Regions from separate parts of the Psychrobacillus sp. MER TA 171 genome, predicted to be linked through region 1. Evidence: riboswitches for the same ligand, from Rfam matches in the RefSeq annotation. Region 1 holds a riboswitch; each other region holds the start of a gene.
What was found. A riboswitch is a leader RNA that binds a small molecule or an ion and turns the genes downstream of it on or off. The one in region 1 is predicted to bind S-adenosylmethionine.

Region 1 (3,282 bases):
CTATTTTACTCGTTGAATTAGAAGGTGAACTTCTGAAATATTATGCACTGGTCGAGGGTTAATAACTTTCCTATAATTCGCAAATGAGCGAGAGCTGGGGGAGGGAGAAAGGAGGGGGTAGCATAGCTACTCTTCTTTTTTTATCCCTCCCTTGTTATTCTCCGGAAACAAAGGTTTTTAGCAAGGCCGCTCTTTCGCGCAAACGTAGTTTTGCCTCTGAAATTTGTGGTGTCCTAGCTGCTACCACGTCTGCGTCCCATCCTATTCCCTCAGCTATAATTTTTGCTCGCTGTAAATGGAAATCGCTCGTAATAATTGTGACAGAGGTAACGCTGTCAGGGAGAAGCTGTTGAGAGTATAAAAGGTTTTCATACGTAGAGGTAGATTGATCTTCTACTATGATTCGACTCTCCATAATTCCATTCTCTACGAGATAGTTCTTCATGACTATAGCTTCTTCTATATCCTCATCTTGTCCCTGTCCTCCAGTAACAACAAGTTTTACAGATGGGTATTTTTCAGCATAATCTAGTGCTGCTTCCAAACGATAAAGAAGTGCTAGAGAAGGGATGTGCCCTTTTTTGACCTTGGCCCCTAACACAATGGCATACTCATTGGAACCGTCGGCCTTAGGCTTTAACCCATCCTCGAGCCATTTACTTGTAAGCATCCACATACCTAATCCGCTCGATGCGATTATTATGAATGGAATGACCACAATCCACCTCTTTTTTTTGCTCATTTAACTCACTCTTTTCCTTTAAACCGAAGGCTTCTTTTTCTTTATAACAGAGGAAATTTTTGTTTCCTCGTTCCGTATTAATCGTTGGACATTCTCTATGTGTAAGAAGGAAGCCATTAAAAATAGGAAGCCTGCTATTAAGATTGGTCCTGTTCCATCTGCTGTCCAGACAGAGGCTCCTAAAAATATGAGGTAAAAAAACAAAACCCCAATCAACAAATAATCTGTTAAAAGTGTAACGCAGATTAATATAAGCAATCCAGCCAGTCCTACCGGCCAATGTAATGCAAGTAAAACCCCGATGATGGAGGCTGTGCCTTTCCCACCTTTAAATTTTGTGAAAACTGGAAAGTTGTGTCCTAAAATAACCGCGGCACCAGCTAGATAAAGAAGTAGATCCAGCTCTGATGAACTAAACAAGCTCCACTGCTCAGAAAGTACACGTACACCAATAATCATAATGGCACCCTTTAATATATCTATGACTCCCACTAAAACACCATACTTCCAGCCAAGTACGACAGTAGCATTGGATGCTCCGGAATTATTTAGGCCTTCTTTTTTTATATTAACTCCACTCATCCATTGAGCGAGTTTAGATCCATGTAGCGAACCAATAATGTAGCCTGTTAGGAGAATGCTAACAATCCAAACAACCATTCTATGACACCCCTTATAAAATTATTCTATCTATTATATTAAACGATTAAAAAAAGAAGAAGTTTCAGAATTTTTATAAAATGACTTGACATCTAAATATATGGAGACTTATACTGTGTAACAAGATGGAATACTAATCAAATACTCTTATCAAGAGTGACTGAGGGAATAGGCCCTAAGAAGTCCGGCAACCACCAAGTTCTATAACTTGGAAAGGTGCTAAATCCTACAAATTCTTTAATAGAATTTGGAAGATAAGAGGAGGAACATGTCATCAATTTGACCCCTCTTCTTAATTGAAGAGGGGTTTTTATAGTTGTCTGTTCTATAATCCTCTCTGGCCTCCAGCATCCATCTAATCTACTAAATCGGAGGAATTCAAATGACTAATCTTCAAAAAGAAACACTTCTATTACACGGTGGACAAACGCCTGATCCAGTGACAGGATCTAGAGCAGTACCTATTTACAAAACAACCTCATATGTATTTCAAAACACTGAGCATGCACAAAATCTATTTGCCTTGAAAGAGACTGGTAATATCTATTCCAGAATCACAAACCCAACAGTAGATGTTTTTGAACAAAGAATTGCATTACTGGAAGGAGGAACAGCAGCAGTAGCACTTTCCTCAGGAGCAGCAGCCATAGCATTTTCTATTTTGAACATTGCTGGAGCTGGAGATGAAATTATAGCTGCTGAAAATTTATACGGAGGAACTTTTAATCTATTTGCACATACACTCCCACGTTATGGGATTACAGTAAAATTCGTAGATTCCTCTGACCCAGAAAATTTCCGTAAAGCTGTTACAGAGAAAACGAAAGGCTTCTTTGCAGAAATCATTGGAAATCCAAGCTTAAATGTTCTAGACGTAGAAGCTGTTTCAAAAATTTCCAATGAAGTAGGAGTTCCATTATTAGTAGATAACACATTTGCTACACCTTTTGGTTCAAATCCTATAGAGTATGGAGCTAACATTGTTATACATTCTGCAACGAAGTGGATTGGAGGACATGGGACAACAATTGGTGGTGTAGTAGTAGATGGAGGGAATTTCAATTGGAACTCCGATAAATTTCCGGGATTTACAGAGCCTGATGTTACTTATCATGGGCTACGTTATGGAATCGACGTACCAAATGTGGCATTTGCAATTAAGCTAAGAGTTCAGTTGCTTCGGGATTTTGGTCCTACTCTTAGCCCAGAGGCAGCATTTTCCTTTCTTCAAGGACTAGAAACACTTCACTTAAGAGTGCCAAAACATAACGAAAATGCACAGAAGATTGCAGAGTACTTAAATGCAAATGAGGAAGTGTCATGGGTTAACTACTTAGGGCTTGAAAACCATCCAACGCACGAGCTGGCTAAAAAGTATTTAAAAAATGGCTTCGGTTCTATTCTGACATTTGGAGTGAAGGGAGGCAGAGAAGCAGGTAGACAAATTATTGATAATATTGAAATTTGGTCTCATGTTGCTAATGTAGGAGACGCAAAATCCTTAATTATCCACCCAGCTTCTACTACTCACCAACAGCTTACTCCCGAGGATTTAGTAAAATCAGGTGTTACAGAGGATCTAATCCGCTTGTCTGTTGGCTTGGAGGCAGTTGAAGACTTACAAAATGCACTCGAAAAAGTACTTTTGAGAAAAACAAATGTCCTCTCTAGATAGAATCCTATTGTATAATGAATAAAAATAGTCTACAATATGTAAAATAGTCAATAAATTTATTGAAATATTACACAAGTGCGATTATTTATATTCAATTGTACAGATTCATTTTGGAGGAGACAGCATGGCAAAAATAAAAGCAGCGATTTTAGGGTTTGGAACAGTCGGCCAAGGGATTTATCACATCGTAAATGAAAAAAGAGAA
Region 2 (3,282 bases), on a different contig from region 1:
TTTCGTCAGATTATTAAAACCATGTAACTCGATTCTTTGTTTTGGTGTCAAACTCATAGACATAACCCCACTTCCAATAATTGAAAATCATACTTTTATAGATATGTGTATCAGCAAAATACAATGTCTCTTCAATTTTGTCTTCCCTAATATTTGAATAAATAAAACTAAAATCAATAAAAAACTCCTGAATATTAAAACAGGAGTTTGAATGTGTCAATTTCAAAATTCCTGTTTGTATAGAAAACACGAATAATTAAAAGAGAACAATGGAATTTATATGATTTTTAATAATAAAGTATTATTGATTTTCGCTCATATTGCGGACGCTTTCCGTGGAGTGAGCGATAAGCCATCACCCATCGATTTCGCGCGTGGTTGTAACGTCTTTATCTGTCTCACTCATCCCTGCTTACCTCGCCGCCCTCCGCTGCAATCAATATATATAATGTTCACTTTTAATCTTTAAAATGCCTTTTATGAAATTGACTCATATATAATTTTTCTTTTTACTCCCAGTTATAAGGAGTAGCCTGATAAACATAGTAATTCAACCAATTAGAAAATAATAAATGTGTATGTGCCCTCCATGTATTTAATGGCTTATTAGAGGGATTATTATTTGGAAAATAGTATTTTGGCATCTCAATATCTATTCCTTTAGTTATGTCTCTATGATATTCTTCTGCTAATGTGTGCGCATCATACTCTAAATGACCAGTGACCATCACCATTTTATTGTCGTTCGATTTTACAAGAAACACACCTGCTTCCTCCGAAGTGGATAAAATAGTTAGTCGCTCATGCTTTTCTATTTCTTCTTCAGATACAGAAGTGTAACGAGATACGGGAGCATTAAACTCTTCATTAAATCCTCTTATTAAATTCTCCACTTGGTCAGTTAATATATGCCGATACACTCCCGAGCATTTACGAGAAAGTGTGAATTTATCTATACCAAAATGATAATACAGTGCAGCCTGCGCGCCCCAACAAATATGTAAGGTGGAGGTAACATTGGATTTAGACCATTCCATTATTTCCTTCATTTCATTCCAGTAATCGACCTCCTCAAATGGCAACTGTTCTACTGGAGCACCAGTGATAATCATCCCATCAAACTTTTTTTCTCTTATTTGATCAAATGTCGTGTAGAAAGTATCCAAATGGGTTTTGCTGGCATTCTTGGATTCATGCGTCGCTGTATTCATAAAGGTTATATTCACTTGTATTGGGGTATTCCCCAGAAGCCTTAATAGCTGAAGCTCCGTTTTTTCCTTCTCAGGCATTAGATTAAAAATAATAATGTTAAGTGGACGGATGTCCTGCTTGTAAGCACGCTCTTGATCCATGAGAAAAATTTTCTCTTCTTTTAACAGCTTAGCTGCAGGTAATTGTTTCGGAATATTGATAGGCAATGACTTTCCCCTCCCAATGAAATGCGCAAGAGCACCTGTGATTTCGCCTCAAACTAAGTAGGAAATCGAACAGGAGCAAGGCAATTATTAAAATAAATACCTCTCTTTCCATGTAAGAAAAGAGAGGCAGGAATTTGCTAACTAGCTCTTATCTTCCAAGATCGTCTTGTTAGGAATTAGCACCTTTCTGTACAACAGAGGTTGCCGAAGTATCACAGGGCCTAATCCCTCCACTTCTCTTGATAAGAATATTAAATTATTTAAATTATTCGTTAATAAGTTATATTAGCACGCTCTATTACTTATATCAACCCATTTTGAAAAGTATTCGGGTCATTCTGCTAAATCTAGCCATTTCTCCAATAATTGCTCCAATTGCTCCTCTACCCGAAGTTTTTCCAAGCTTAATGCCTCATAATTTTCCCAGTCATTCTCTATGCTAATTTGTTTAGTTAGCTCACCTATAACATTTTCGAGCTCACTTATTCGCTTTTCCAGAGGAATTTCCTTTTGTTGTTTGGCAGGTGTTGCTTCTTTTAATGGCTGCTCGATTATTTCTTTCCTAGTATTTTCTTTCGAGCAAAACTCATTCCATTTTTCCCTTGCCCATTCGTAAGGGCCTTCAAATGTGGTAAGCTCGCCATGCTCAAGCCAAGCAGTCCTTGGAAATAGTTTATTTAGAAAATATCTATCGTGAGATACAGCAATAATAGTCCCTGTAAAATCATCTAGCGCTTCCTCTAATACCTCTCGTGAATCAATATCAAGATGATTCGTTGGCTCATCTAATATGAGACAATTTATGTCTTGATGCATTAGCTGAGCAAGACGGAGTCGCATTCTTTCTCCTCCGCTTAAATCAGCAATTCTTTTAAAAACATCCGCCCCATAAAACATAAACTTCGCTAAGATGTGTCGAGCCTCTCCTTCTGCCACATTTACTTCTGCTCTAAAAATATCTATTAAGCGAGCTTTTGGATCTGTTATTTCGAAATGTTGAGAAAGATATCCATGGCGCACATTACTACCAAATCGAGCTTCACCCGAATCTATTAACTCTACTCCTCTAAGAATATTCAAAATGGTAGTTTTACCCGTTCCATTCCTACCAACGATTGCAAGACGGTCCTTCCAATATACATGAAGCTCTGCACTGTTTAATAACATTTTTTCACCAAAGCTTTTGAAAGCCTCTTCCATTATGACAACTTCTTTTCCGCTTCGGGGTGCCGCGTCAAAAGATAGACTCATTTTCTTAGGATCTATTAGAGGTTTACGAACCTTTTCCATCCGCTCTAATGCCCGTTCCATATTCCTCGCCTGACGGTGTAAACTCGCATTTGGAGGAACTGCTTGGTTAGCCCAAATCCTTAACCTCTTTATTGCTTCTCTCATTTTCTTTATCTTTTTTTGTTGCTCCTCATACTGTTGAAATTCACGAGTAAGTTTTTCTTCCTTTTCGATTAAAAAAGAAGAATAATTACCATGATATTTCGTAAGCATACCATCCTCAAGATCTGCAACTTTTGTAACTACCTTATCTAAAAAATATCGGTCATGTGAAATAATAACAACTGTACCTGTATAACTAACTAAATACTCCTCTAACCACTCTATTGCAAACAAATCCAAATGATTAGTCGGCTCATCCAACAGTAAAAGGTCTGGCTTGGTTAATAGTAGCTGTCCAAGCATTATTTTCGTTTGCTCTCCACCACTTAAACTTGAAAATGGCTGTTCTACAAAACCACCTAGTTGTAGCCCTTCAACTACTTTATCAATTTCGGGATCAATCGTATATCCGCCCTGTAACGTGAATTTTTCTTGTATGTCTCCATACTGCTTTAGAAGTTTTTCCATTGCC
Region 3 (3,282 bases), on a different contig from region 1:
CCATCATATCGTTGACGCACCGCCTTCAAAGGAACTTTTAAAGGAAATGGTGGCACAAGGCGATTATGAACTGAAAAAATTCTTTAATACTAGCGGCGTAAAATATCGTGAATTACAATTGAAGGACAAGCTTCCTACAATGTCGGAGGATGAGCAGTTAGAGCTGCTTGCTTCGGATGGAAAATTGATTAAACGACCTCTTGTATATAATGGACATAAGCTAACGCTTGGTTTTAAAGAAGAGCAGTTTGAAGACATGTGGAAAACCTCTTAAAGCACCTTGTATTTACTATGAAAATATGTGAATATTAAATAGAATGGATTAATTATTTGAGAGGGGTTTATTTATGAGCGTACCTAAAGATTTTAAGTACTCAGCTGAACATGAATGGGTAAAAAATGAGGACGGAAATGTCCGTATTGGAATTACTCATTTTGCACAATCTGAACTTGGAGATATCGTATTCGTTGAACTTCCACAAGTTGGCGATGAGATCAAGGCAGGAGACGCTTTTGGTAGCGTTGAATCCGTAAAAACTGTTTCAGAATTATATGCACCTATCAGTGGTAAAGTAGTAGAAGTAAATACTGAGCTAGAAGATAGCCCCGAATTTGTTAATGAATCACCTTATGAAAATGCATGGATGATCGTGGTTGAGCCTTCTGACGTATCAGAAGTGGACAGCTTATTATCTCCTGAAAAGTACGAAGAATTAATAGCAGAGTAATAATGAAAACGCCGGTTAATAATCGGCGTTTTTTTCATATAATAAAGGAAAGGATAAGTTGGGAGAGAAGCTAAATGGCACATGTATTTAGTGATAAAATAATTATCGTTGAGGGTAGGTCTGATAAGCTGCAATTATTAAGCCTTCTCGATGAATCTCCAGAAATTATATGTACTAATGGAACGATATCCGATGTAAAATTGGAGGAGCTATTAAGCCCTTATGATGGCTTGCCGATTTATGCTTTTCTAGATGCAGACAAATCCGGGGAACAAATTCGATCGGTCGTTAGGAAGGAGTATCCAGAGGCAATTCATTTGTATACGAACCCGACGTATGGCGAAGTAGCAAACACACCGGCGAAGGTTTTGGCATCTATATTAAAACGTGTTAATATTAAGGTGAAAAAAGAATTTTTACCTTAGGATGATGTGTATGAATGAATGGACTAGAGAACAATGGGATAGCGCTAAAAACAATTCAACACTTACCTTGTTTTATATCTATACGCCTATGTGTGGAACGTGTCAGGTAGCAAGTAAAATGATGAATGTTATTAAAGAAATGGTTACCTATCCAATTGGTCAGGCAAATATTAATTTTCTAGGTGATTTGGCGATAGAACAGGAAATTGAAAGCGTACCTTGTCTTCTTATTACAAAACATGGGAAAGTGGAAAAGAAAATCTATGCTTTTCAATCAGTTCCTTACTTATTGGAAACAATAAAGGCTATTGACGAAGATGAAAACCTATGATAATATTCGTTATGTTGAAAACACAATTTAATAGTGTCGCTCTTATTAAGAGAGGTGGAGGGAAGTGCCCTTTGAAGCCCGGCAACCGTCATGAAAGTGAAATGGTGCCAAGTCACGCAAAGCTATAGCTTTGGGAAATGAGAGAATGGATGAACGTTATTTTAAATAGATAACATACACCCCTTCTGCTCTTTTGCAGAAGGGGTTTTTTATTAGGAAAGGTGGTCAGATTTACTTGATTAGTTTAAAAGACGTTTCGAAAAGATTTATTACAAAGCAAGGAGAAATCGTTGCAGTTGATAGTGTAAATCTGGACATACAGCGTGGAGAAATTTTCGGGATTATTGGATACAGCGGAGCGGGCAAGAGTACGCTAATACGTTTGTTGAATGGGCTAGAAAAGCCATCTGACGGTCATATTACAGTGAATGGCCAGGAAATTACATCTATTAATGAGGACAAGCTTCGAAGCTTTCGTCAAAAAGTAAGCATGATCTTCCAGCATTTCAATTTACTATGGTCGCGAACTGTCGCTGAAAATATAGCATTCCCATTAGAAATTGCAGGAGTTCCAAAGGAAAAAAGAAAAGCTAGAGTAGAGGAGCTTTTAAGCCTTGTTGGATTGGAAGGAAGAGGAGACTCTTACCCATCTCAATTATCTGGAGGACAAAAGCAACGCGTAGGAATTGCAAGAGCGTTGGCTAATGGTCCAGAGGTATTGCTTTGTGATGAGGCAACATCAGCTCTTGACCCTGAAACAACCGACTCCATTTTAGACTTGCTCGTAAGCATTAATGAAAAACTCGGATTAACCATTGTATTAATCACACATGAGATGCAAGTTATTCAAAAGATCTGTAACCGAGTAGCGGTTATGGAAAATGGGCAAGTTGTAGAAGAGGGAGATGTGCTTGAGGTATTCCAAAAGCCACAACAGCCTATTACAAAGCGTTTCGTTTCTCAAATTTCAGATTCTAAAGAGCCAATTCAAACCATTCAAAATCTAGTTAAGCTTTATCCAAACGGCAAGCTAGTTAAGCTCGTTTTCGTTGGAGATACTACAGAGCAACCAATTCTTTCAAGATTAATCAAACAGTTCGATTTAGAAGTAAACATCGTGCAAGGAAATATATCACACACGAAAAGTGGAGCGTTCGGGACACTAATCCTTCAAATAGATGGAAATGAACAAGCAGTGGAAGAGGCAATTGAATTTATCCACGCGCAAAAAGTTAAAACTGAGGTGATCAACAATGATTGAATCGTTATTTCCAAATGTTGATTGGCCTAAAATGTGGGAAGCCACTATAGAAACCCTTTATATGACTGCAATTTCTACAGTCCTAACAGCAATCTTTGGACTAATATTAGGACTATTATTATTTTTGACAAGTCCACACCAAGCATGGGCAAATAAAATAGCAAACTGGTTGACCAGTGGAGTAGTCAATATTTTCCGTTCTATACCGTTTATTATTTTAATCATTTTATTGATACCATTTACAACGTTGTTGACGGGATCGATGCGTGGTCCGAATGCGGCCATCCCTGCATTAGTAATTGGAGCTGCTCCATTTTATGCCCGTATGGTTTTAATCGCACTACGAGAAATCGACAAGGGTGTACTAGAGGCAGCTAAATCTATGGGTGCTAAAACTTCTACAATTATTTGGAAGGTTTTATTGCCAGAATCGATGCCCGCCTTAGTATCTGGTATTACCGTAACCTGTATTTCACTAGTTGGGTACACAGCGATGGCAGGTATTATTGGAGCTGGAGGACTTGGAAATCTAGCATT

Region 2: it holds a riboswitch for S-adenosylmethionine, as region 1 does, so the genes downstream of both, metA (homoserine O-acetyltransferase MetA) here and M3627_RS09455 (O-acetylhomoserine aminocarboxypropyltransferase/cysteine synthase family protein) in region 1, are expected to answer to the same signal.
Region 3: it holds a riboswitch for S-adenosylmethionine, as region 1 does, so the genes downstream of both, M3627_RS14275 (methionine ABC transporter ATP-binding protein) here and M3627_RS09455 (O-acetylhomoserine aminocarboxypropyltransferase/cysteine synthase family protein) in region 1, are expected to answer to the same signal.

What each region holds. Positions count from the first base shown of each region.
Region 1 is NZ_JAMAWN010000008.1:51,341-54,622, reverse strand. It holds gene M3627_RS09470 (hypothetical protein) at 1-62, shown strand, start outside; gene M3627_RS09465 (YdcF family protein) at 155-742, opposite strand; gene M3627_RS09460 (glycerol-3-phosphate acyltransferase) at 761-1,402, opposite strand; SAM riboswitch class I at 1,547-1,663, shown strand; gene M3627_RS09455 (O-acetylhomoserine aminocarboxypropyltransferase/cysteine synthase family protein) at 1,785-3,077, shown strand; gene M3627_RS09450 (homoserine dehydrogenase) at 3,202-3,282, shown strand, end outside.
Region 2 is NZ_JAMAWN010000003.1:247,180-250,461, forward strand. It holds gene speD (adenosylmethionine decarboxylase) at 1-57, opposite strand, end outside; gene metA (homoserine O-acetyltransferase MetA) at 510-1,418, opposite strand; SAM riboswitch class I at 1,564-1,667, opposite strand; gene abc-f (ribosomal protection-like ABC-F family protein) at 1,752-3,282, opposite strand, start outside.
Region 3 is NZ_JAMAWN010000016.1:1,394-4,675, reverse strand. It holds gene M3627_RS14295 (arsenate reductase family protein) at 1-274, shown strand, start outside; gene gcvH (glycine cleavage system protein GcvH) at 348-728, shown strand; gene M3627_RS14285 (toprim domain-containing protein) at 803-1,153, shown strand; gene M3627_RS14280 (thioredoxin family protein) at 1,164-1,484, shown strand; SAM riboswitch class I at 1,524-1,628, shown strand; gene M3627_RS14275 (methionine ABC transporter ATP-binding protein) at 1,720-2,745, shown strand; gene M3627_RS14270 (methionine ABC transporter permease) at 2,738-3,282, shown strand, end outside.